2 regions of the Comamonas koreensis genome follow, and region 2 is predicted to be linked to the other one. Evidence: predicted binding sites of a transcription regulator. Region 2 holds the regulator's gene; the other holds the start of a gene.

Region 1 (11,445 bases), 2.2 Mb from region 2:
CAGATCGGCCTGGATGCTTTGTACCCCAACGAGGACAACCCTTTCCCGTGGATGAGCGAGATGATCGACCTGAAAAAGGAGCGAAATTTCTTCGAGACACGGGTCATCGAATACCAGTCCGGTGGCGCGCTTTCCTGGGATTGACGCCGACCTTGATGTGCAAACCTCGTCAGAATGTGGTTTTCCTGAGAGAAAACTGTGAAATTTGGCGTCTTTATTGAGGTTTGCACTATGCCAGTTGCTAGCAGCTGATGCACAATTCAGTTTGCTATCAAAACTTCGTGTCGAATTCAATCAGGCATGAAGTCTGCTTTCTAAATTGACCGAAGGAGAAGAGCATGGCAACGTCCAAAGCAAGCAAGAAAACTGCTGACACCAAGGCAACTGCCAAGAAGGCAGTTGCAACCAAGGCAGCCGCCCCCAAGGCAGCTGCAAAGCCCAAGGCCGCTGCCAAGCCAGCCGCCACCAAGGCAGCGGCAAAGCCTGCTGCTAAGGCCGTCGCCAAAAAGGCCGCTGCTAAGCCAGCCGCCAAGAAGGCCGCCGCCAAGCCCGCAACCAAATCCACCGCAGCTGCCAAGACTGCCGTGAAGAAGGCCGCTGCTCCAGCTAAGAAGGCTGCAGCTCCTGCGAAGAAGGCTGCAGCTCCTGCGAAGAAGGCTGCCGCTCCTGCGAAGAAGGCTGCCACTCCTGCGAAGAAGGCTGCCACTCCTGCGAAGAAGGCTGCCACTCCTGCGAAGAAGGCTGCTGCTCCTGCCAAGAAGGCCGCAGCTCCCGCCAAGAAGGCTGCTGCTCCTGCGAAGAAGGCCGCAGCTCCTGCCAAGAAGGCCGCTGCTCCTGCCAAGAAGGCTGCAGCTCCAGCTAAGAAGGCGGCCGCTCCTGCGAAGAAGGCCGCTGCTCCAGCTAAGAAGGCTGCCGCTCCTGCCAAAAAGGCTGCAGCTCCCGCCAAGAAGGCCGCTGCTCCCGCCAAGAAGGCCGCTGCTCCTGCCAAGAAGGCTGCTGCTCCTGCCAAGGCTCCAGCTCCCGCCAAGAAGGCCGCTGCTCCTGCCAAGGCCCCTGCTGCCAAGGCTCCAGCACCTGCGAAGAAGGCTGCTCCCGCCAAGAAGGCTGCTGCTCCTGCCAAGGCCCCAGCTGCTGCGCCTGCTGCTGCAGAGCCTGTCAAGACCGTGCTCAGCACCAATGCGGCATGGCCTTTCCCAACCAACAGCCGCCCACAATAATTACCCCAAGCCGGGCAGCATGCCCGGGTGCCGCAAGGCACCGCTTGGCATCCAAGGCAACGCACAATGCGTTGCCTTTTTTTATGCCTGGTGTCCGCTGCTTGGTGCGCACAAAAAAGCCAATGACGCCGCAACAACCGCTCCCAGTTGCCACGGTCCAGAGCGCGCATCGTTGCCCACGCCTTCGATGGATGCGTCATCCAAGCCGGCTCGGTGAGCAAGGCAGCAGACGGGTCTGCCAGACAGTCCACCAGGACAGCGTCACAGCGCGAGGAAATCGCCCGCGACCAGCAGGTTCTTCATGCAGCCGCGCCATCGGCGATCGCAAATGCCAGACAATACAGGCTCATGAATGATGCCCTTCCCACACCGCCAGCGCTCTCGCAGGCAGCCACTGCAGAGATGGCACGCAAACCCAGTGCGGCCCGTCTGCGCAAGATTGACCTGATCCTGGGCTCGGCAGAGCGGCATTTCGCATTGCTGGGTTTTGAAGGTGCTCCGCTGGAGCAGATCGCGCAGGATGCCGGCTTTAGCCGCCACAACCTGCTGTACTACTACCCCAGCAAGGAGGCGCTGTACCAGGCCGTGCTGGCATCGGTGATCGACGACTGGCTGGGCCATATGACAGGCCTGTCCAAGGACGGCGACCCGGCCCAGCAGATCCGCCAGTACATCCGCGAGAAGTTCGAATTTGCACGCACCCGCCCTTATGGCAGCCAGCTGTTCACCAAGGAGATGATTGCTGGCGCGCCCTTTGCCGCCTCGGCCGTGCGCGAGCGCATCGCCCCGTTGCTGGCAGCCAATGTGGCAGCGTTTGCGCATTGGGCCGAACAAGGCCTGATTGCGCCCGTCAATTTCCAGCACCTGATGTTCAGCATCTGGGCCATCACCCAAGGCTATGTCGACCAGCAAACCCAGTTTGCGCTGCTGCAAAACAAGGCCGCGCTGGACGCGGGTGACTTCGCCCAGGCCGAGGCCTTGCTGGTGCAGATGCTGTCGGCCACGCTCAAGATCGAGCTGCCGGACTGACCCGGGGCATGCCGCCTCCAGGCCCATGCATGGAAGTTCCAGCTGCGGTGATCTGGCCCGGGCCCCCGTGCGGGCTTCGCAGCATGGGTGCGCTGCGCGGGATCGGCTGCCGCCATGAGATGCACCTCTTTCAATAGCAGCATCTTCAGTCCCCACCAGCGCTTTCGTGATTCTTGCGCAGAGGTATCGTGATCGGGCAGTGCCCCTGGATCGATTTTTTAGCCCCCGCAGTCTTGAACTGTCATCAAATGACCTTATTATTAGCACTCGAAGGGGTAGAGTGCTAAAACCACCACTTCTCAGACATTTTTGCGTATTTGGCGCGGCATCTGCCGGGCCATCTTTCATCAAAACCTGGTATTGATATTGAAGGAGTTGTTATGAACCTGCGTCCTCTGCACGATCGCGTGATCGTTAAGCGTCTGGAAAACGAAACCAAGACCGCTTCGGGCATCTACATCCCCGACAACGCTGCTGAAAAGCCAGACCAAGGCGAAGTGCTGGCCGTCGGCCCAGGCAAGAAGAACGACAAGGGCGAGTCCATCACCCTGGGTGTGAAGGTCGGCGACCGCGTGCTGTTCGGCAAGTACTCTGGCCAATCGGTCAAGGTGGACGGCAATGAACTGCTGGTGATGAAGGAAGAAGACCTCTTCGCCGTCGTCGAGAAATAAAGCTACTGCGCAGGCGCCAGGCGTCGTTGCGCGGTGCTCGCAATCCTCACGTACCCAAGTACGTTCCGGTTGCTGCGATCCGTGCGCCTAGCCTGACACCTGCTCGCTACGCTTTCTCTCCCGAGCATTCATTCTCATTTCAAGTTTTCAAGTATTTAGGAGCCAAAAATGGCAGCAAAAGACGTAGTATTCGGCGGTGAAGCACGTGCACGCATGGTTGAAGGCGTGAACATTCTGGCTAACGCAGTCAAAGTGACCCTGGGCCCCAAGGGCCGCAACGTGGTGCTCGAGCGTTCGTTCGGCGCCCCTACCGTGACCAAGGACGGTGTGTCCGTGGCCAAGGAAGTGGAACTCAAGGACAAGCTGCAGAACATGGGCGCCCAGCTCGTGAAGGAAGTGGCCTCCAAGACCAACGACATCGCTGGTGACGGCACCACGACCGCTACCGTGCTGGCCCAAGCCATCGTGCGCGAAGGCTCCAAGTACGTGGCCGCTGGTCTGAACCCGATGGATCTGAAGCGCGGCATCGACAAGGCTGTCGCCGCCCTGGTGGAAGAGCTCAAGAAGCAATCCAAGGCCACCACCACCTCCAAGGAAATCGCCCAAGTCGGCTCGATCTCCGCCAACTCCGACGAATCCGTGGGCAAGATCATTGCTGACGCGATGGACAAGGTCGGCAAGGAAGGCGTGATTACCGTGGAAGAAGGCAAGTCGCTGGACAACGAACTCGACGTCGTTGAAGGCATGCAGTTCGACCGCGGCTACCTGTCGCCCTACTTCATCAACAACCCAGAAAAGCAAGCCGCTATTTTGGACAACCCCTTCGTGCTGCTGTTCGACAAGAAGATCAGCAACATCCGTGACCTGCTGCCTACGCTCGAAGCTGTGGCCAAGGCCGGCCGTCCTCTGCTGATCATTGCAGAAGACGTCGAAGGCGAAGCACTGGCAACGCTGGTGGTCAACACCATCCGTGGCATCCTGAAGGTCGTGGCTGTGAAGGCTCCAGGCTTTGGCGATCGTCGCAAGGCCATGCTGGAAGACATCGCCATCCTGACCGGCGGCAAGGTGATCGCTGAAGAAGTGGGCCTGTCGCTGGAAAAGGTGACCCTGGAAGACCTGGGCCAAGCCCAACGCGTCGAAATCGGCAAGGAAAACACCACCATCATCGACGGTGCTGGCCAAGCTGCTGAAATCGAAGCCCGCGTCAAGCAAATCCGCGCTCAGATCGAAGAAGCCACGTCCGACTACGACCGTGAAAAGCTGCAAGAGCGCGTGGCCAAGCTGGCCGGCGGTGTTGCCGTGATCAAGGTGGGCGCTGCCACCGAAGTCGAGATGAAGGAAAAGAAGGCCCGCGTGGAAGACGCCCTGCACGCGACCCGCGCTGCGGTGGAAGAAGGCATCGTGGCCGGTGGTGGCGTGGCGCTGCTGCGTGCCAAGCAATCCGTGGGCGCGCTGGCTACCGGCAATGCCGAGCAAGACGCTGGTATCAAGCTGGTGATGAAGGCCATCGAAGCGCCTCTGCGCGAAATCGTGTCCAACGCTGGTGGCGAGCCATCGGTGGTGGTCGATGCCGTGCTCAAGGGCACGGGCAACTTCGGCTTCAACGCTGCCAACGACACCTACGGCGACATGCTGGAAATGGGTATCCTGGACCCAACGAAGGTGACCCGCACCGCGCTGCAAAACGCTGCGTCCGTGGCTTCGCTGCTGCTGACCACCGAGTGCATGATCGCTGAAGCCCCCAAGGCTGAATCCGCTCCTGCCATGCCCGACATGGGCGGCATGGGTGGTATGGGCGGCATGGGCATGTAATTGCCCCGGCTGTCATAGCGCACCATCAAGCCTGCAAGACCCCTTGCGGGCTTGGGGCCAGACACCAAAAAACCCGGCACCGTCAAGGTGGCCGGGTTTTTTTATGGCTTGTGCCTCAGGCTCACAGCGCCTTGCGGTGGGACTGCTGCAGCGCGGTGGAGACCCGCCGCGCAGCCTCTCACCGGCTCAACGGCCTGCGCGCTCCAGCATCGCGTGCAGCAGCACATTGCAGCCGGCCGTGATGTGCTCGGGCTTGGCGTCTTCGATCTCGTTGTGCGATATGCCATCCTTGCAGGGGATGAAGATCATGCCCGCTGGCGCCAGGCGCGCCATGTAGACGGCATCATGGCCCGCGCCCGAGACGGCATCCATGTGGGAGTAACCCAGCATCTGCGCGCCGCGCCGCACCGCATCGATGCAATCGGGGTTGAAAGGTTGCGCGGTGTAGCTGGACACCAGATCGATCTTGATCGTCAGCCCCGTCTCCTGGCTGATGCGCGCGGCCACCGCGCGAATATCCTGGTCCATGGCCTCGCAGTCGGCGTCGGTGGCATTGCGCAGGTCGATGCTGAATTTCACCTCGCCCGGAATCACATTGCGGCTGTTGGGATGCACATGCACCATGCCGACCGTGCCGCGCCCGTGCGGCGGGTGGCGGTGCGCGCAGGCCACCACCTCCTGCATCACCCGGGTGGCAACTTGCAGCGCATCCTTGCGCAGCGCCATCGGCGTGGGGCCGGCATGCGCTTCCATGCCGGTGACGGTGCAGTCATACCAGCGGATTCCCAGCACCCCGGTCACCACGCCAATCGTCTTGTCATGGTCCTCCAGCACCGGGCCCTGCTCGATATGGGTTTCAAAGTAGTAGCCGATAGGGTGGTCGCCGGGCTCCTGCGGGCCGATGTAGCCGATGCGCGCAAGCTCGTCCTTGACGCTTTTGCCGTCGGTGTCTTTGGCCGCATAGGCATGCTCCAGGCTGAAGGCCTTGGCAAACACGCCTGAGCCCATCATCACCGGCACAAAGCGCGAGCCCTCCTCGTTGGTCCAGAACGCCACCTCAATGGGCGCCTCGGTCTCAATGCCATGGTCATTGAGCGTGCGCACCACCTCGATGCCGGCGAGCACGCCATAGTTGCCGTCGAACTTGCCGCCCGTGGGCTGGGTGTCGATATGGCTGCCGGTCATGATCGGCGGCAGGCTGTTGTTGCGGCCTGGGCGGCGCATAAAGCCATTGCCGATCTTGTCGATGGTGACCGTCATACCCGCCTCCTGGGCCCAGCGTGTCACCAGGTCGCGCCCCTGGCGGTCCAGGTCGGTCAGGGCCAGGCGGCACACGCCGCCTTTGGCGGTGGCACCAATCTGGGCCAGCTCCATCAGCGATGCCCAGAGCCGGTCGCCATTGATGCGCAGCTGGCTGGTATCGGTCTTCACTTTCGTGTCCATGCTTGGTCTCCTTGTTTCATTGCGCGCGGGCCACGGCCGTGGGCGCCGTCTCTTGCGCCCGCTTTTGCACTGCCTGGAAGTTGGGGCCGAAGGCCGGCCGCTTGAAATACTGGCCTGCGCCCTTCTCGGCGCGCAGGTCGCCGTTCGCATACACCACGCGGCCCCGGCTGATGGTGTGGCTGGGCAGGCCTGTCACCTGCCGGCCTTCAAAGATGTTGAAGTCGCCCTTCGAGTGCTGGGTCTTGGCCGACAAGGTCTTGGTCGCCTTCGGATCCCAGATCACCACATCGGCATCGGCGCCCACGCCGATAAAGCCCTTGCGCGGATAGACATTGAAGAGCTTGGCCGTGTTGGCCGAGGTGATCGCAACAAACTCGCTGGGCGTCAGGCGCCCGGTGTTTACCCCGGCATCCCAGACCACGGCCATGCGCTCTTCGACGCCACCGGTGCCATTGGGTGTCTTGGCAAAATTGTCCTTGCCCACGGCCTTTTGCTCGGCGCAGAAGGTGCAGTGGTCCGTGGCGGTGGTGTGCAGATGCCCGGCCTGCAGGCCGCGCCACAGCGCTTCCTGGTGTTCCTTGGGGCGGAACGGCGGGCTCATCACATAGGCAGCGGCCGTCGCGTAATCAGGATGGCGGTACACGCTGTCGTCAATCGTCAAATGGCCGGCCAGCACCTCGCCGTAGACGCGCTGGCCGCGCGCCCGGGCACGGGCAATGGCGTCGGCCGCCTCGATGCAGCTCACATGCACCACATAGATGGGTACGCCCAGCACATCGGCAATCGCAATCGCCCGGTTGGCGGCCTCGGCCTCCACCATCGGCGGGCGCGACAGCGGATGGCCTTCCGGTCCGGTGATGCCCATGCGCGCCACCTCCTGCTGCAGCAGGTAGACCAGCTCGCCGTTTTCGGCATGCACGGTGGGCATGGCACCCAGCTCCAGCGCGCGCCGGAAGCTGTTGACCAGGGTTTCGTCATCGCACATGATGGCGTTCTTGTAGGCCATGAAGTGCTTGAAGCTGTTGATGCCCTCGTCGCGCACCAGCACGCCCATGTCCTCGCGCACCTGCTCACTCCACCAGGTCACCGCCACATGGAAGGAGTAGTCGGCCGCCGACTTCTCAGCCCAGCCGCGCCACTTGCGGTAGGCGTCCATCAGCGGCTCCTGCGGCGCGGGAATCACAAAGTCGATGATGCTGGTGGTGCCACCGGCCAGGCCCGCGGCAGTGCCGGTGAAGAAGTCATCAGCGGTGACCGTGCCCATGAAGGGCAGCTGCATATGGGTGTGCGGATCGATACCACCGGGCATCACATACTGGCCGCTGGCATCCAGCGTTTCGGTGCCGGCCGGTGCTTGGGCCGCAGCCCCTTCACCGACGGCCACAATCCTGCCGTCCACCAGCAGCACATCGGCGCGCTCTTCACGGTCCGCATTCACGACGGTACCACCACGGATCAGAAGGGGGTGGCTGGCTGTGCTCATCATGTCTCTCCTTGGTTCAAATCACAAAAACGGCGGCTGCTGCGCTCAAGCGCGCCGCAGCATGGCCTGCGACGCCACCACATGGCTGGCCATGCCGATGCGGTACACCACACCGGCAATGAACAGACCGATGAACCAGGCATAAGCGTACAGGTCCTTGAAGATCGCTGCCACATCGGGGAAGCTGGCAGGAAACGCGGCATTGAGAAAGCCCGGAATATTGGGCGCCACGCCGCAGGCAAATGCGGCAACAGCCACCCAGTTCCAGCCGCCGGAATAGCTGTATTTGCCGCCCTCGCGGTAGAGCTCGTCCACATCGAGTTGGGTGCGGCGGATCAGGAAGTAATCGACCATCAAGATCCCGGCAATCGGGCCGAGCAGTGCCGAGTAGCCGATCAGCCAGGTGAAGATATAGCCCTGGGTGGACTCCAGAATCTTCCAGGGCATCATCAGGATGGCAATCGCCACGGTGATGTAGCCGCCGGTGCGGTAGCTGATGCGTTGGGGGTTCAGCGCAGAAAAGTCGTAGGCGGGGCCCACCAGGTTGGCCGCCAGATTGACGCTCACCGTATCGACCAGCAGCACGATGAGGGCGATGAGCACTGCAGCGCCGGTCATGCGCGCGGCCACATCCACGGGGTCCCACAGCGCCTTGCCATAGATGACCACGGTGGCCGAGGTGACGATCACCGCCAGGGCCGCCAGCAGGCCCATGGGCACCGGCAGGCCAATGGCCTGGCCCACGATCTGGTCCCGCTGCGAGCGGGCAAAGCGGGTGAAGTCGGGGATGTTCAGCGCCAAGGTGGCCCAAAAACCAATCATGGCCGTGAGCGACGGCCAGAAGGTGCCCCAGAACTGGCCGGCCTTGGCTTCGCCAGCCGCAAAGGCCGACGGCTTGCTCAAGATCGGACCAAAGCCGCCCGCCTTGTCATACACCCACCACAGCAGCACAAAGCAGATCACGATCTTGGCCGGCGCCGTATAGGTCTCGAGCTTGCGGATGGACTCGATGCCATGCACCACAAAGTAGAACTGGATGGCCCAGAAGACCAGGAAGCAGACCAACTGCGCCACATTGATGCCCAGCCAGGAGATCTTCTCGCTCTCGAGCGGATGGCCCAGGATCACCCCGAGCAAGGTATAGATCATCAGGCCGCCAAACCAGGTCTGGATGCCATACCAGCCGCAGGCCACCAGCGCGCGCAGCACTGCAGGCAGCTTGGCGCCCCGGGTGCCGAAGGAGGCGCGGGCCAGCACCGCATAGGGGATGCCGTATTTGGCGCCCGCATGCCCGATCAGCAGCATCGGCACCAGCACAATCAGGTTGGCCAGAAACACCGTCATGACCGCCTGGAACGCCGACATGCCGCCTTCGACCAGACTGGCGGCCAAGGTGTAGGCCGGAATGCACATCACCATGCCTATCCACAACGCCGTGAAGTGGTACCAGGTCCACGTTCGCTGCGAGGCTTGCGTGGGTGCGAGGTCGTCGTTCCAAAGGCCACCGGCTTCGCTGCCGGCGGCACCCCTTGCTTGCGCGTCATGGGACATTGCTCACTCCTTGAGAGGTGTTATCGATAGGTTCTAAGCGTCCAAATCCAAAGTCTTGGTTTCCATCCTGTAGCACATCGGGTCATGCAAAAAGCGCGCCACCACAACGGATGGCGCGCTCGCCGCTCAAGGGGAGATCTGCGCGTCCACCCGTGACGGGTTGTTGGGGTGGGTGGTCCAGTTCGCATACTCGCCGGTGACGGTCTTGCCGGTACGCGCATCCACCTCGCCGGGCTGCAGACTGCGCATCGAAATCGTGTCGGGCACCGGGCAGATCGACACGCAGAGGTTGCAGCCCACGCACTCGGCCTCGTTCACCTCAAAACGGCGCTCACCGGCCGCACCCTTTTGGTAGAAGATGGCCTGGTGCGAGGTGTCTTCGCAGACCACATGGCAGCGCCCGCACTGGATGCAGCTGTCCTGGTCGATCACGGCCTTGTCGATGTGGTTGAGGTTCAGGTCCTTCCAGTCCCTGACGGTGGGCACGGCGCGGCCCTGGAAGTCTTCGATGGTCTTGAAGCCATGCGCGTCCATGTAATGCGACAGGCCATCGCACATGTCCTGCACGATCTTGAAGCCATAGACCATCGCAGCGGTGCAGACCTGCACCGTGCCGCAGCCCAGCGCAATGTATTCGGCCGCATCCTTCCAGGTGGTGATGCCGCCAATGCCGGAGATCGGCAGGCCAGCGGTTTGCGGATCTCGGGCGATCTCGGCCACCATATTCTGCGCAATCGGCTTGACTGCCGGGCCGCAGTAGCCGCCGTGCGAGCCCTTGCCATCGGTGCTGGGGTGCATCACCAAGGTGTCCAGGTTCACGCCCATCACCGAGTTGATGGTGTTGATCAGCGACACCGCATCCGCCCCGCCCGCCTTGGCCGCGCGCGCCGGAAAGCGCACATCGGTGATGTTGGGCGTGAGCTTCACAATCACCGGCAGCCGGCTGTAGTGCTTGCACCATTCGGTGACCATCTGGATGTACTCGGGCACCTGACCCACCGCAGCGCCCATGCCGCGCTCGCTCATGCCGTGCGGGCAGCCAAAGTTCAGCTCAATGCCATCGGCACCCGTGTCCTCCACCATCGGCAGGATGCGCTTCCAGCTCTCTTCGACGCAGGGCACCATCAGCGACGCAATCAGCGCGCGATCGGGCCAGGCCCGCTTCACCCGGGTCATCTCCTCCAGGTTGATCTGCAAGGGGCGGTCGGTGATCAGCTCGATATTGTTCAGGCCCATGACCCGCCGGTCCTGCGACATCAAGGTGGAGTAACGCGGCCCGTTGACGTTGACCACATGCGGGTCCTCGCCCAGCGTCTTCCAGACCACACCGCCCCAGCCCGCCTCGTAGGCGCGGGTGACGTTGATCTCCTTGTCGGTCGGCGGCGCAGAGGCCAGCCAGAAAGGGTTGGGGCTGCGGATGCCCAGAAAATTGCTGCGAATATCGGCCATGGCGACTCCTAGGTTCGGTGGAAAGAGGGCTGGGCGTGCGCTTAGGCGCTGACACCCACTTCGCGCATCAACATGCGGTGCATGGCCGCTGCGGCGCGTTTGCCGTGCTCCACGGCTTCCACCGTCAGGTCTCGGCCGCCCCAGCGGCAGTCGCCTCCCGCCCAGACCCGCTCCAGGCTGGTCTGGCCATCTTCGTCCGTCTCGATTCGCCCGGCCTTGAGGGCGATACGTGCGCCGGCGGGCTCGGCGATATAGCTCTGGCCGATGGCCTTGAGCACCATGTCGGCCGCCAGCACCTCGGTCTCGCCGGTGGTTTGCAGCTTGCCATCGACCTGCTGCGTGGCCGCCAGGCGGATGCCGCTGACGGCACCGTTGTCCACCAGCACTTCCTGCGGCGCCGCCCACAGCCGGATCGTCACGCCATGGGTCTGCGCCCATTGCTGCTCCACCGCGGAGGCCGACATCGCATCCTGACCACGCCGGTAGACGATGGTGACTTCCTGGGCACCCAGCAGGCGCGCTTGGACGGCCGCGTCCACGGCCGTCATGCCCCCGCCAATCACCACCACACGCCGGCCTACCGGCACCGTGGATTTGTCGGGCGCCTGGCGGATATCGGCAATGAAATCGACCGCATTGCGCAGGCCCTGGGCGGCGGGCTCGGCAATACCCAGGTCATTGACCCCTGCCAGGCCCAGGCCCAGAAACACCGCATCATGGCTGGCCAGCAGGCTGTCCACGCTAAAGTCGCGGCCCAGCCGCTGGTTGTTGCGCGGGGCAATGCCACCCA
Region 2 (11,445 bases):
CAGCTCAGCGTCGCCTTGCGCGCCGAGTAATCAGCGCGGGCATCAGCTTTTTTTGGCGCTCAGCTCGCGGTGGCGCTGCAAGGTGGTCCAGCGGCCTTGAAAGTGCTGGGCCAGTGCATTGACCAGGTAGACCGAGCGGTGCTGGCCGCCGGTGCAGCCCACCGACACCGTGGCATAGCTGCGGTGATTCTTCACCAGCTCGGGCAACCAGTTGTCCAGAAAACGGATGATGTCGTTTTGCATCTGCAGCACTTTGGGCTGCTGCGCCAGGAAGTGGGCGATCGGTGCTTCCAGCCCGGTGTGCGGGCGCAACTCGGGCTCGTAGTAGGGGTTGGGCAGCATGCGCACATCGAACATGTAGTCGCTGTCGATGGGGATGCCGTGCTTGAAGCCAAAGGACTGGAACAGCAGGGTCAGGCTCGATTGCGGCGCCTGGATCCACTCCTTGATAGAGGCCTGCAGCTGGGAGCCGCGCAGGTTGCTGGTGTCGATCACATGGGCCTGCTCGCGCAGGTCGGCCAGCAGCGCGCGTTCTTCATCAATCATCTGCGCCAGCGCGCGGGGGCCTTGCTGCAGTTTTTCGTTGGTCAGCGGGTGGCGCCTGCGGGTTTCCGAAAAACGGCGCATCAGCGTGTCGCGCTGCGCATCCATGTAGATAAGTCGCACCTGGGCCCCGGCGTCGCGCAGCCGCTCGAGCTGCTCGGGCACCAGGTACAGGCCCTTGGCGCTGCGTGCATCCATCGCAATGGCCACGCGGCTGCCGTGCTGCCAGTGCTCCAGTGATACGAGTGCCTGCAGCAGTTCAGGCGGAAAGTTATCCACACAGTAGTAGCCCACGTCTTCGAGCGCATGCAGCGCCACGGATTTGCCCGAGCCGGCCATGCCGGTGATGACCACCACTTCCAGTGGCTGCGGGGCGGATGTCTTATCGGTCATTCATTCCTCCGGCAATCATCTCTTGGGCGTGGGCGCGGCTCGTGGCCGAGAGGTTTTCGCCGCCCAGCATGCGGGCAATTTCATTGACCCGCTCGTCATCGGCCACGGTACAGATATGGCTCGTGGTGCCGCTTTTGCTGCGCTGCTTGGCCACCAGCAGGTGGTGGTCGCCACGTGCGGCCACCTGGGCCAGGTGGGTGACGGCCAGCACCTGGCGGTCCCGCCCCAGTGCCCGCATCACGCGGCCCACCGCATCGGCCACCGCGCCACCAATGCCCGAGTCGATCTCGTCAAAGATCAGGGTGGGCGCCTGGCCGAGCTGGCTGGTCGATATTGCAATGGCCAGCGAGATGCGCGAGAGCTCGCCGCCCGAGGCCACCTTGGCGATTGGCTTGGGGTCGGTGCCCGGGTGGCCAGCGACCAGCAGTTCCACATCGTCGATACCATCGCTGCGCGGCTCACGTGCGGGGCTGACCTGCGCGACAAAACGGCCGCCGGCCATGCCCAGGTCCTGCATCGCTGCGGTGATCGCTTTGGACAAGCGTTTGGCCGCCTGCTGGCGCGCCTGGCTGAGCGTCGTGGCGACCTTTTGGTAGGCCTCCTGCGCCTGCTGGGCGTTCTTGGCCAGCTGCACCATATCGGAGGAGGCTTCGAGCGCCAGCAGCTCGGCATGCCAGCCCTGCAGCAGTGCGGGTAGGTCTTCGGGCGCACGCTTGTAGCGACGTGCCAGCGATATCCAGCTGCCCAGGCGCTGGTCCAGCTGCTCGAGCTTGTCCGGGTCCAGCTCGGCATGGCGCAGGTAGCCGTTGAGCGAGCGCACCACATCCTCGAGCTGGGCCAGGCACGATTCCAGCGACTCGGCCATCGCGGAGAAACCGGGCTCCACATGGGCCTGGGCCTGCAGCGCATGCAGGCTGCGGTTGACATGGGTGAGCGCGCCGCCGTCTTCGCCTTCCAGGCTGGCAATCGCGTTGTTGGCCGCATCCATCAAGGCCTGGGCATTGGACAGGCGCCCATGCTGGGTGTTGAGCTCTTCCCATTCCTGCGGTCCGGGCGCGAGCTTGTCGATTTCGGCGATCTGCCAGAGCAGGCGTTCGCGCTCGCGCTGGTGGGTTTCTTCCATGCTGCGCGCTTGCTGCAAGGCCTTGTCGGCACTGCGCCAGAGCGCATAGGCGCGCTGCGTGGGAGTGCTGTCGGTACCGGCGTAGGCGTCCAGCAGCTGGCGCACCGACTCGGGCTGGGTCAGCCCCTGCCAGGCATGCTGGCCATGGATATCGACCAAGTCGCCCGCAATGCTGCGCAGCTGCGTGGCGGTGGCGGGCACGCCATTGATCCAGAACTTGCTCTTGCCCTGCGCGTCGATCACGCGGCGCAGCAGCAGCGTTTCTTCGCCGGGCATGTCGTTGTCGGCCAGAAAGCCTTCGAGCGTGGCGGGCGTATCGAACTCGGCCATCAGCTCGGCGCGGCTGGCGCCCTGGCGCACAAAACCGGTGTCGGCACGGTGTCCCAGCACCAGCTGCAAAGCATCGATCAGGATCGATTTGCCGGCACCCGTCTCGCCGGTCAGTGCCGTGAAGCCGGGCTGGAAATCCACCTCCAGCTGCTCGACGATGACGAAATCACGCAAGCCAATGCGTCTGAGGCTCATGGCGTAATGCCCCCTTCGTTCCAGCCCAGCTTTTTGCGCAGAGTGGCGTAGTAGTTCCAGCCCCGGGGGTGCAGAAAGCGCGCCTTGTGCGGCGCGCTGCGCACCAAAATCTTGTCACCACGCAGGATGGAGGCGAGCGACTGCATGTCGAAATTGGCGGCCACATCGCGCCCGCCAATCACCTCGATCGAAATTTCCTGCGAGTCAGGAATCACACTGGGCCGGTTGGACAGCATATGCGGCGCAATCGGCGCCATCACCCAGCAGGGCACCGTCGGGTGCACGATGGGCCCGCCGACCGACAACGCATAGGCCGTCGAGCCCGTCGGCGTTGCAATGATCAAACCGTCTGCGCGCTGGTTGGCCACCAGCTGGCCATCGACCTCGACCCGCAGCTCGACCATGCCCGAGGTGCCGCCCCGGTTGACCACCACATCGTTGAAGGCCAGCGCCTCGAAGACGCATTGGCCTTCGCGCATCACGCGGGCATGGATCATCGAGCGCACTTCTTCTTCGTACTCGCCGGCCAGAATCGCCGAGAGCGGTCCCATGAAGGTCTGCAGCGGGACATCGGTCACAAAGCCCAGTCGCCCCTGGTTGATGCCGACCAGGGGCGTGTTGTACTGCGCCAGCTCGCGTCCCACGCCCAGCATGGTGCCGTCACCGCCCAGCACAATGACCAGGTCGCAGCGCTCACCGATCTCCTGCATGCTGAGCGTCGGGTAGTGTTCCATGCCGGTGAAGGCGGCGGTTTCCTTCTCCAGGAATGCAGTGCCGCCCTGGGCCTCGATATAGCAGGCGATCTGGCTGAAAGCCGCATAGGACTGCTGGCGCACCTCGGCAGTGGGCGGCGCATGGTGTTTGCCGATCAGGGCAATGTGTTGGAAGCGAGACTGCATACGCAAATTACATCACCAAAGTGGCGTAATCTTTTTGAATTTCTTGAGCAGCCCCAGTTGGCGGCTGCCGCCTGCCCTGCAAAGGCGGGCTGCGCCGGTGGCCGGGACTGGGCCTGGAGCTGGCCGGGCGCCTGCAGGCAGGCACGCGGGGTAGCTACGGCTTCATTGTTGCATGGGCGCCATAAGTCGGGTACGTGGTAGCCATCTCTGGCGTCCGGCTGCTGGCTGGAATCCTCTGGGTATCCCTGGTTCTGGCCCGAACGCGGCTGCTGGCGCCAAGGACACGGATAAAATGCGCCCATGCTCGATGACCGCGCCCGGCTGCTGCTCAAAACCTTGGTGGAACGCTATATAGCGGATGGCCACCCAGTGGGCTCGCGCGCGCTCACGCAGGCGCCCGGGCTGGACTTTTCGCCGGCCACCATCCGCAATGTGATGGCCGACCTCGAAGGCCTGGGCCTGATCGCCAGCCCCTATACGTCCGCCGGCCGCATCCCCACGGCCAAGGGCTACCGCCTGTTTGTCGACACCATGCTGACCGTAGACCCGGACCAGGTGGTGTCGGCCGAGATTGCACCCGAGCAGCCGCAAAAGGTCATCACCAGCGCTGCTGGCGTGCTCTCGGAGCTGTCGCAGTACGTGGGCGTGGTGCAGGCGCCGCGCAAAAGCTCGTCGTTCCGCCATATCGAGTTTTTGCGCCTGTCGGAAAAGCGCATCCTGCTGATCCTGGTCTCGCCCGAAGGCGATGTGCAGAACCGGGTGATCTTCACTGAGTCGGACTACTCGCAAAGCCAGCTGATTGAGACGGCCAACTACCTCAACGCCCATTACGCCGGTTTGGCGATGGAGCAGGTGCGCCAGCTGCTGCGCAAGGAAGTGGACAGCCTGCGCGACGAGATCGCCGCACTGATGCTGGCGGCCGTGAATGTGGATGAAGGCGCCCAAGAAGCGCCGCATGAACTGGTGATTGCTGGCGAGCGCAACCTGCTGGCCGTCAGCGATTTCAGCAACGACATGACCAACCTGCGCCGGGCCTTTGACCTGTTCGAGCAAAAGACCCAGATCCTGCACCTGCTGGAGAACTCCAACCGCGCAGAAGGTGTGCAAATCTACATCGGTGGCGAGAGCCAGCTGCTGTCCGTCGAGGAGCTGTCGGTCGTCAGCACGCCGTACCAGGTCAACGGCAAGGTGGTCGGCACCCTGGGCGTCATCGGCCCCAAACGCATGCCCTACGAGAAGATGATCCAGATCGTTGGAATCACCTCCAAGCTCGTATCCAACGCACTGAGCCATCCGAAATAGACGCTAGAATGCACAGCTTCACTCGCCAGGGCTTCTGGCAGGTGGTGGTACCGGGGCGTTAGCTCAGTTGGTTAGAGCAGAGGACTCATAATCCTTTGGTCGCGGGTTCAAGTCCCTCACGCCCTACCAGATTCATTGGCTGCACAGCTATCATTTTTGATGCTGTGTGGCTTTTTTATTGTCGGTGGTGCGCGCGGCGTTTGGTGTATTGCCGAATGTACCCATGACAAGAAGGTCATTCTGGGCAGCAGCAGCTGCACCCTCTGTCCAGCGGCTCCACACAGCCCCTGAGTCTGGCAATGACCAACCCATGCCGGTTCATAATCATCCCCCCAACTTGTTCAAGAGGCCTCTTTCATGGTGGATAAATCCTTGCTGCAGCAGCTGGTGCTGGAGCGGCTGGCCGATGACCTGCAGCAGGTCGAGCAGGCGGTGAGTGCGGCGCATGAAGCGGCGACCCACGAGGAAAATATTGCCGAGAACAAGTACGACACCTTGGGCCTGGAGGCGGCCTACCTGGCGACGGGCCAGGCGCGGCGCGCTGAGGCCATCCACCAGGCGCTGGTCCATTGGCGGCTTTTTTGCCCGCAGCCCTATAGCGCCGGCAGGGGCATACAGCTGGGCGCGCTGGTTTGCCTGCTGGATGCGGACGAGAGACAGCAGCAGATCTTTCTTGGCCCTGAAGGGGGCAACATGAAGCTGGTCATCGGCGCTGAATCCATCCAGGTGATCAGCAGCCAAGCGCCGTTGGGCCAGGCGCTGCTGGGCAAGGCTGAGGGAGATGAGGTGACGCTGGAGGTGGCGCAGGCCAGGCAGAAGTTGGAGGTGCTATGGGTTCGTTAAGCTGGCTGAACCCTGCGCCGCGTTTGCACCAGCACCATGGCCACCGCCACCAAGCTGGACAGCAGCACCGCTGCCCAGGCGCCCAGTGCGGGCACAGGTTCGGGCGTGCCGGGGTTGGCGGTCGGGGCTGCGGTCACCGCAAAGCTTTGCTGCTCTTGAGGGGCTGCGAAATAGGCGCCATTGCCTGCCTGGTTGGCATTGACCACGCAGGTGCCCACGCTGAGAAAGCTTACCGTGTTGCCCGTGACCGAACAAATCGCAGCCGCTGAGGGATCGATGGAGAAAACAACCGGCTCGCCCGATTCACCGCCGGTGGCTGCAATATCGTAGCTGCCTCCCACAGGGGCAGGACTGGGCGGGGTGGAGTTGAAGGTGATGGACTGGGGCGTGGCGCCATCCGAGGAGCCGTTCAGGGTGATGGACTGGGTGCCAAGATTGTCGACTTCAAAGCGGAAGGCATCTGTGACAGGGCCCGCAGCAGCCGGCGCAGTGAACGTAAAGCTGATCGTACAAGGCGTGAATTGCGGATAGGGGCCTGCAGCGCAGCTGCTGTCCACGACCGTGAAGGCGGAGTTTGCAGGCGGCGTGACGCTGCTGACATTCAGTACGAATGGCGTGGGTCCCTGGTACTCCACCGTGACGCTCTGCGCTGCCGATACGCTGCCTGCCGCCGTGTTGCTGAAGTTGATGCTGCCTGGCGTGAACAGCAGGCCCTGTGCCTGCGCGGCCTGCAAGCCCAGCGCGGCAGCCACAGCGATCAGTGACTTAGCAATCCATGAAATGAATATTCTCATACCAACTCCAGATGATTGGAGTGGATGTTAGCACTTGCATACTTTTTATGTCATCGGGTATAGCCGGATGGCGTCAGCAGCACCGGGCGACAGGAAAGCGCTGTACAAGGAGGCGCTTGACAGCGCATCCGCTGAGCAATAAACGAGACCGGGGAGAGGATCGCCATGCCGCGAGGGCATATGCCTGCTTCCGGAGCACTGACCTGGCAAGGTCCATTGGAAGGACTTGGGCGGAGCGCGCAGCAAAGACGGCGAGAGCGCTTCAACGTGAAAAAAATGCCTGGCTACATGGAGAACCGCTGGCTAGCAAAAACGACCACTGGAGTGAAAACCCAGTAGGTCGCCCCACGATGAAACAAGGAACGGCGGCAATCGCTGAACCTTGGTGTTGATCATATTCGCAAATGAGAATTATTCTCATAAAACCATTTTAAGAAAAGGGCGATCAGCTTTTGGCGGCAGAACCAGCGGTTTGCAAGCCGTTGCCCGGCCCCAGCAGATCTGCCATACAAGGGGCGTAAGATGAACGCGCCTTCATGCGGGCATGACTGCCTATGCCTTTGCATGGCGGCAGCACCCCGTGCATCTGCCAGCTGGCGTGGCCTTGCCCGCGCCATGCGCTGACCTCCACGAACGGAATAGGACCTTCACCATGACCGTCAAAGCCTATGGCGCCCACGCGGGTGACCAACCCCTGCAAGCCCTGAACATCGAGCGCCGCACGCCGGGCGCCAAGGACGTGCAGATCCGCATTGCCTATTGCGGCGTCTGCCACTCGGACATCCACCAGGTGCGCTCCGAATGGGCGGGCACGCTCTACCCCTGTGTGCCCGGGCATGAGATTGTCGGCGAGGTCGCGGCAGTCGGCTCCGATGTGAGCGATTTCAAGCCCGGGGATCTGGTAGGCGTGGGCTGCATCGTCGACAGTTGCCAGCACTGTGTGGACTGCGGCATGGGGCTGGAGAACTACTGCAACCACATGGTCGGCACCTACAACGGGCCTACCGCCGATGCGCCGGGCCATACCCTGGGCGGCTATTCGCAAAGCATTGTGGTGCACCAGCGCTATGTGCTGCGGGTCAGCCATCCACCGGAACAGCTGGCCGCTGTGGCGCCGCTGCTGTGCGCCGGCATCACCACCTATTCGCCTCTGCGCCACTGGCGCGTGGGGCCCGGCCACAAGGTGGGCGTGGTGGGCATTGGCGGGCTGGGCCATATGGGCATCAAGCTGGCGCATGCGATGGGCGCGCATGTGGTGGCGTTCACCACGTCCGAATCCAAGCGCGATGCGGCCAAGGCGTTGGGCGCTGCCGAGGTGGTGGTCTCACGCCATGCCGATGAGATGGCCGCGCATGCGCAAAGCCTGGACTTCATCCTGAACACCGTTGCGGCCCCGCATGAGCTCGATCCCTTCTTCAACCTGCTCAAGCGCGATGGCACGATGACCCTGGTGGGCGCGCCCTCCACCCCGCATCCCTCGCCCGGTGTGTTTGGCCTGATCATGAAGCGGCGCAGCCTCGCCGGTTCGCTGATCGGCGGTATCCCCGAGACGCAGGAGATGCTCGATTTCTGCGCCGAGCACGGCATTGTGGCGGACATCGAGCTGATCCAGGCCGAGCAGATCAACGAGGCCTATGAGCGCATGCTGCGCGGCGATGTGGCCTACCGTTTTGTGATCGACAACGCCAGCATCTGATGTGTTGACCGCCTGATGCTCCAAAGCCAATGCAGTGCATGCCCTGGGCAAGCACTGCATTTTTCTTTGGGGGCTGCGGCGGAACTTGTGCCCCTCTGCCGCCTCAGACTGCGGCCCTTTGTTTTTGCTCCACGCCCCATGTTGTCACGTCGCTCCCTGGTCCTGTCCGGCAGTCTGTCTGCGGTGATGGCCGCTCTTTTGCCGATGGGCCAAGCCCTGGCCCGCAGCCCGCAGCCGCCGCGCAAAATGCCGGTGCTGTTCATCGGCCATGGCAGCCCGATGAATGCCATCAGCGCCAACCCCTTTACCCAGCACCTGCAACGCTGGGGTGCCAGCCTGCCCCGGCCCAGCGCCATCCTGGTGGTGTCGGCCCATTGGCTCACGCGCGGCAGCACCGGCGTGACGGTCAACGACAAGCCCGCCACCATCCACGATTTCTCAGGCTTTCCGGCCGAGCTGCATGCAATGCAGTACCCGGCCGCTGGCCACCCAGCGCTCGCGGCCAAGGCGTCCGCGCTGGTGCGCAGCGGCCAGGCGCAGCTGACGGACCAGTGGGGGCTGGACCACGGCACCTGGACCGTCTTGCACCACCTCTACCCCCAGGCCGATGTGCCGGTGTTCCAGGTCTCGATCGACTACAACCAGTCTGCCCCCTACCACTATGCCGTGGGCAAGGAGCTGGCAGCCTTGCGCGAGCAGGGCGTGCTGCTCATCGGCAGCGGCAATATCGTGCACAACCTGCGCGCAACGGTGCGCGGCGCGCCCGAAGGGCTGATGGCCGCCCGCGACTGGGCCCAGCAGTTTGACGAAGCGGCCAAGCAGGCCTTGTTGGCAGGCAACCGGGAAGCGCTGGTGGCCTACCAGCAGCTGCATGCATCCGCCCGGATGGCCGTACCCACGCCGGACCACTACTGGCCCTTGCTGTATGCGCTGGGCGCCGCCCATGGCAGTGGCCCGGCGCGCCAGGTGTTCGAGGGCTTTCAGTCGGGCACCATCAGCATGCGCTGCCTGCAGTGGGATGCCTGATCAGCGCAGGCTTTGCAGCGCCTCGGCCAGGCGCTGCACGCCCCGCGCAATCTCGGGCAGATCCAGCAGCGCATAGCCCATCACCACACCGGCTACGGCGTGCGTTGCCTGCGCGCTGCTGGGCTGCAGGTACAGCGGGCTGATCGGGTAGACGCGCACGCCGCGCTGCGCTGCCGCCTGCACCAGCTGCGCCTCGCAGCTGGCGGGCAGCGCGGGAAACCACACGGCCAGGTGCAGGCCGCTGGCCGCGCCCTGGATGCGCACTTGCGTGCCCAGATGCCGCTCCAGCGCCTGCAGCAAGGCCTGCTGGCGCGCATGCTGTTTGCGCCGCATGCGCCGCACATGGCGGGCATAGCTGCCTTCGTCGATCAACTGGGCCAGCGCGCGCTGGGGGCCGGTGGCGGTATGGCGGTCGGTCAGCAGCTTGGCCTGGGCAAACAGGCTGGCCAGCGCCGGGGGCAGCACCATATAGCCCAGGCGCAGCTGGGGCGATAAGGTCTTGGAGAAGGTGCCCACATGGATCACGCAGTCCGCACTGTCCAGCGACAGGAGGCTGGGCTCGGGCCGCACGCCGTAGCGGTAGTCGCTGTCGTAGTCGTCCTCGATCAGCCAGCAACGCTGCGCACGCGCCCAATCGAGCAGGGCATGGCGGCGGGCAATCGGCAAAAAGCCGCCCAGCGGAAACTGGTGGCCAGGCGTGGCATAGGCCAGCTTGGCAGGCGCCTGTGCGGTCAGCGCGGCGAGCTGCGCAGTCTGCAGGCCATCGTCATCCACATCGGCGCAGACCAGCTGCGCGCCATAGGCCGCAAACACCTGGTGCGCCATGCGGTAGCCGGGGTTCTCGACCACCACGCGGTCGCCGGGGTTGAGCAGCAGGCGGGCACAGAGATCGAGCGCGTGCTGCGAGCCGTTGACGACCAGGATCTGCTCCGTGCTGCAGCGTATGTCCCGGGTCTGATGCAGGTGTTTTTGCAGCGCCTGGCGCAGCTCGGGCGCGCCCAGCGGGGTCGCGTATTCGAGCCGCTGGCTGCGCTGGCCCTCGGCCCGGCGCAAGGCCTTGAGCCATTGCAGGGTCGGGAAATCGCTGCCTGCCAGCGGCCCGTAGACAAAGTCGATCACTCCGGCCGGATCGGGCGCGGACGGGCGCAGGGGCATGGCCTGCAGGCGCTGGGCAAAGGCGGACAGGCGATCGCTGTCGGGCATCTGGCGATGGAGCCCGGTAGCGTCGGCAGCCCGGCCCTGAGTGCGGATGCGGTCAGCAGCGCCCGCCGCCACGCGCGTCGCGGCCCCGCGCCGGGTGTCGACAAAGCCGTCCGAGGCCAGTTGCTCATAGACCAGGCTCACGGTACCTCGTGACAGGCCCCGCTCAGCGGCCAGCACCCGCGTCGAGGGCAGGGGGGTGCCGGCCGCGTAGCTGCCATCACCGATGCGCGCGCGGAGGTCGCGGTACAGGCTGCGGCTGCCGGGACGGGTGGACGAGGGTGCTGGCATGGCGGGCAACTGGACCAGTGATTTTGTTGAAAACTGGCTATTTTTAACCAGAAGCGGCCGCCGCACAATCCGGGCTTGGCCGCAACCCAGCTCGGGCGCGGCATCTGTTTTGACTGGGAAAAAGAATGTTCAAAGGTTTGAGTGCGTTTCCGCTGACCCCGATGGATGAGAGCGGCATCGATATGCCGGCATTTGCGCAACTGGTGCAGCGCCTGGTGGCAGCCGGTGTCGATTCCATCGGCGCGCTGGGCTCCTCCGGCAGCTATGCCTATCTCTCGCGTGCCGAGCGGGCCCAGGTGGCGGCGCTGGCGGTGGAGCAGGCCCAGGGCGTGCCGGTGGTCGTGGGCATTGGCGCACTGCGCACGCGCGATGTGCTGGCCTTGGCCGACGACGCACAAAAGGCCGGTGCCAGTGGCCTGCTGCTGGCCCCGGTCTCCTACCAAAAGCTGTCTGACGACGAGGTCTATGGTCTCTACCAGGCCGTCTCGCGTGCGGTGTCGGTGCCCATTGTTGTGTACGACAACCCCGGCGCCACGCGCTTTGAGTTCAGCGATGCGCTGCATGGCCGCATTGCGCAGCTGCCCCATATCGGCTCGATCAAGATCCCCGGCGTGCCGGCCGATGCGGCCGAGGCCAAGGCGCGTGTGCAGCGCCTGCGCGCTGTCGTGCCCGCCCATGTCAGCATTGGCGTCAGTGGCGATGCCTTGGGTGCCAAGGGCCTGGTGGCCGGTTGCGATGCCTGGTACTCGGTCATCGGTGGCCTTTGGCCTCAGACCACCTTGGCGATCACGCGCGCTGCGCTGGCTGGCG

What was found. The regulator HrcA, encoded in region 2, represses chaperone genes, less so after heat shock. The targets are predictions, from matches to a motif close to TTAGCACTCNNNNNNNNNGAGTGCTAA.
Region 1: the regulator HrcA is predicted to act here: its motif matches at 2,507-2,533, upstream of F0Q04_RS07035 (co-chaperone GroES).

Annotation. Positions count from the first base shown of each region.
Region 1 is NZ_CP043575.1:1,559,885-1,571,329, reverse strand. It holds gene F0Q04_RS07050 (ribonucleotide-diphosphate reductase subunit beta) at 1-144, shown strand, start outside; gene F0Q04_RS07045 (hypothetical protein) at 339-1,217, shown strand; gene F0Q04_RS07040 (TetR family transcriptional regulator C-terminal domain-containing protein) at 1,566-2,246, shown strand; gene F0Q04_RS07035 (co-chaperone GroES) at 2,627-2,917, shown strand; gene groL (chaperonin GroEL) at 3,086-4,729, shown strand; gene F0Q04_RS07025 (Zn-dependent hydrolase) at 4,916-6,172, opposite strand; gene hydA (dihydropyrimidinase) at 6,189-7,655, opposite strand; gene F0Q04_RS07015 (NCS1 family nucleobase:cation symporter-1) at 7,701-9,206, opposite strand; gene preA (NAD-dependent dihydropyrimidine dehydrogenase subunit PreA) at 9,333-10,655, opposite strand; gene F0Q04_RS07005 (NAD(P)-dependent oxidoreductase) at 10,697-11,445, opposite strand, start outside.
Region 2 is NZ_CP043575.1:4,626,948-4,638,392, reverse strand. It holds gene F0Q04_RS21230 (DUF2789 domain-containing protein) at 1-30, shown strand, start outside; gene rapZ (RNase adapter RapZ) at 43-936, opposite strand; gene recN (DNA repair protein RecN) at 926-2,584, opposite strand; gene F0Q04_RS21215 (NAD kinase) at 2,581-3,483, opposite strand; gene hrcA (heat-inducible transcriptional repressor HrcA) at 3,784-4,785, shown strand; tRNA gene F0Q04_RS21205 (tRNA-Ile) at 4,838-4,914, shown strand; gene F0Q04_RS21200 (GreA/GreB family elongation factor) at 5,146-5,628, shown strand; gene F0Q04_RS21195 (hypothetical protein) at 5,625-6,422, opposite strand; gene F0Q04_RS21190 (NAD(P)-dependent alcohol dehydrogenase) at 7,075-8,118, shown strand; gene ygiD (4,5-DOPA dioxygenase extradiol) at 8,257-9,144, shown strand; gene F0Q04_RS21180 (PLP-dependent aminotransferase family protein) at 9,145-10,635, opposite strand; gene F0Q04_RS21175 (dihydrodipicolinate synthase family protein) at 10,761-11,445, shown strand, end outside.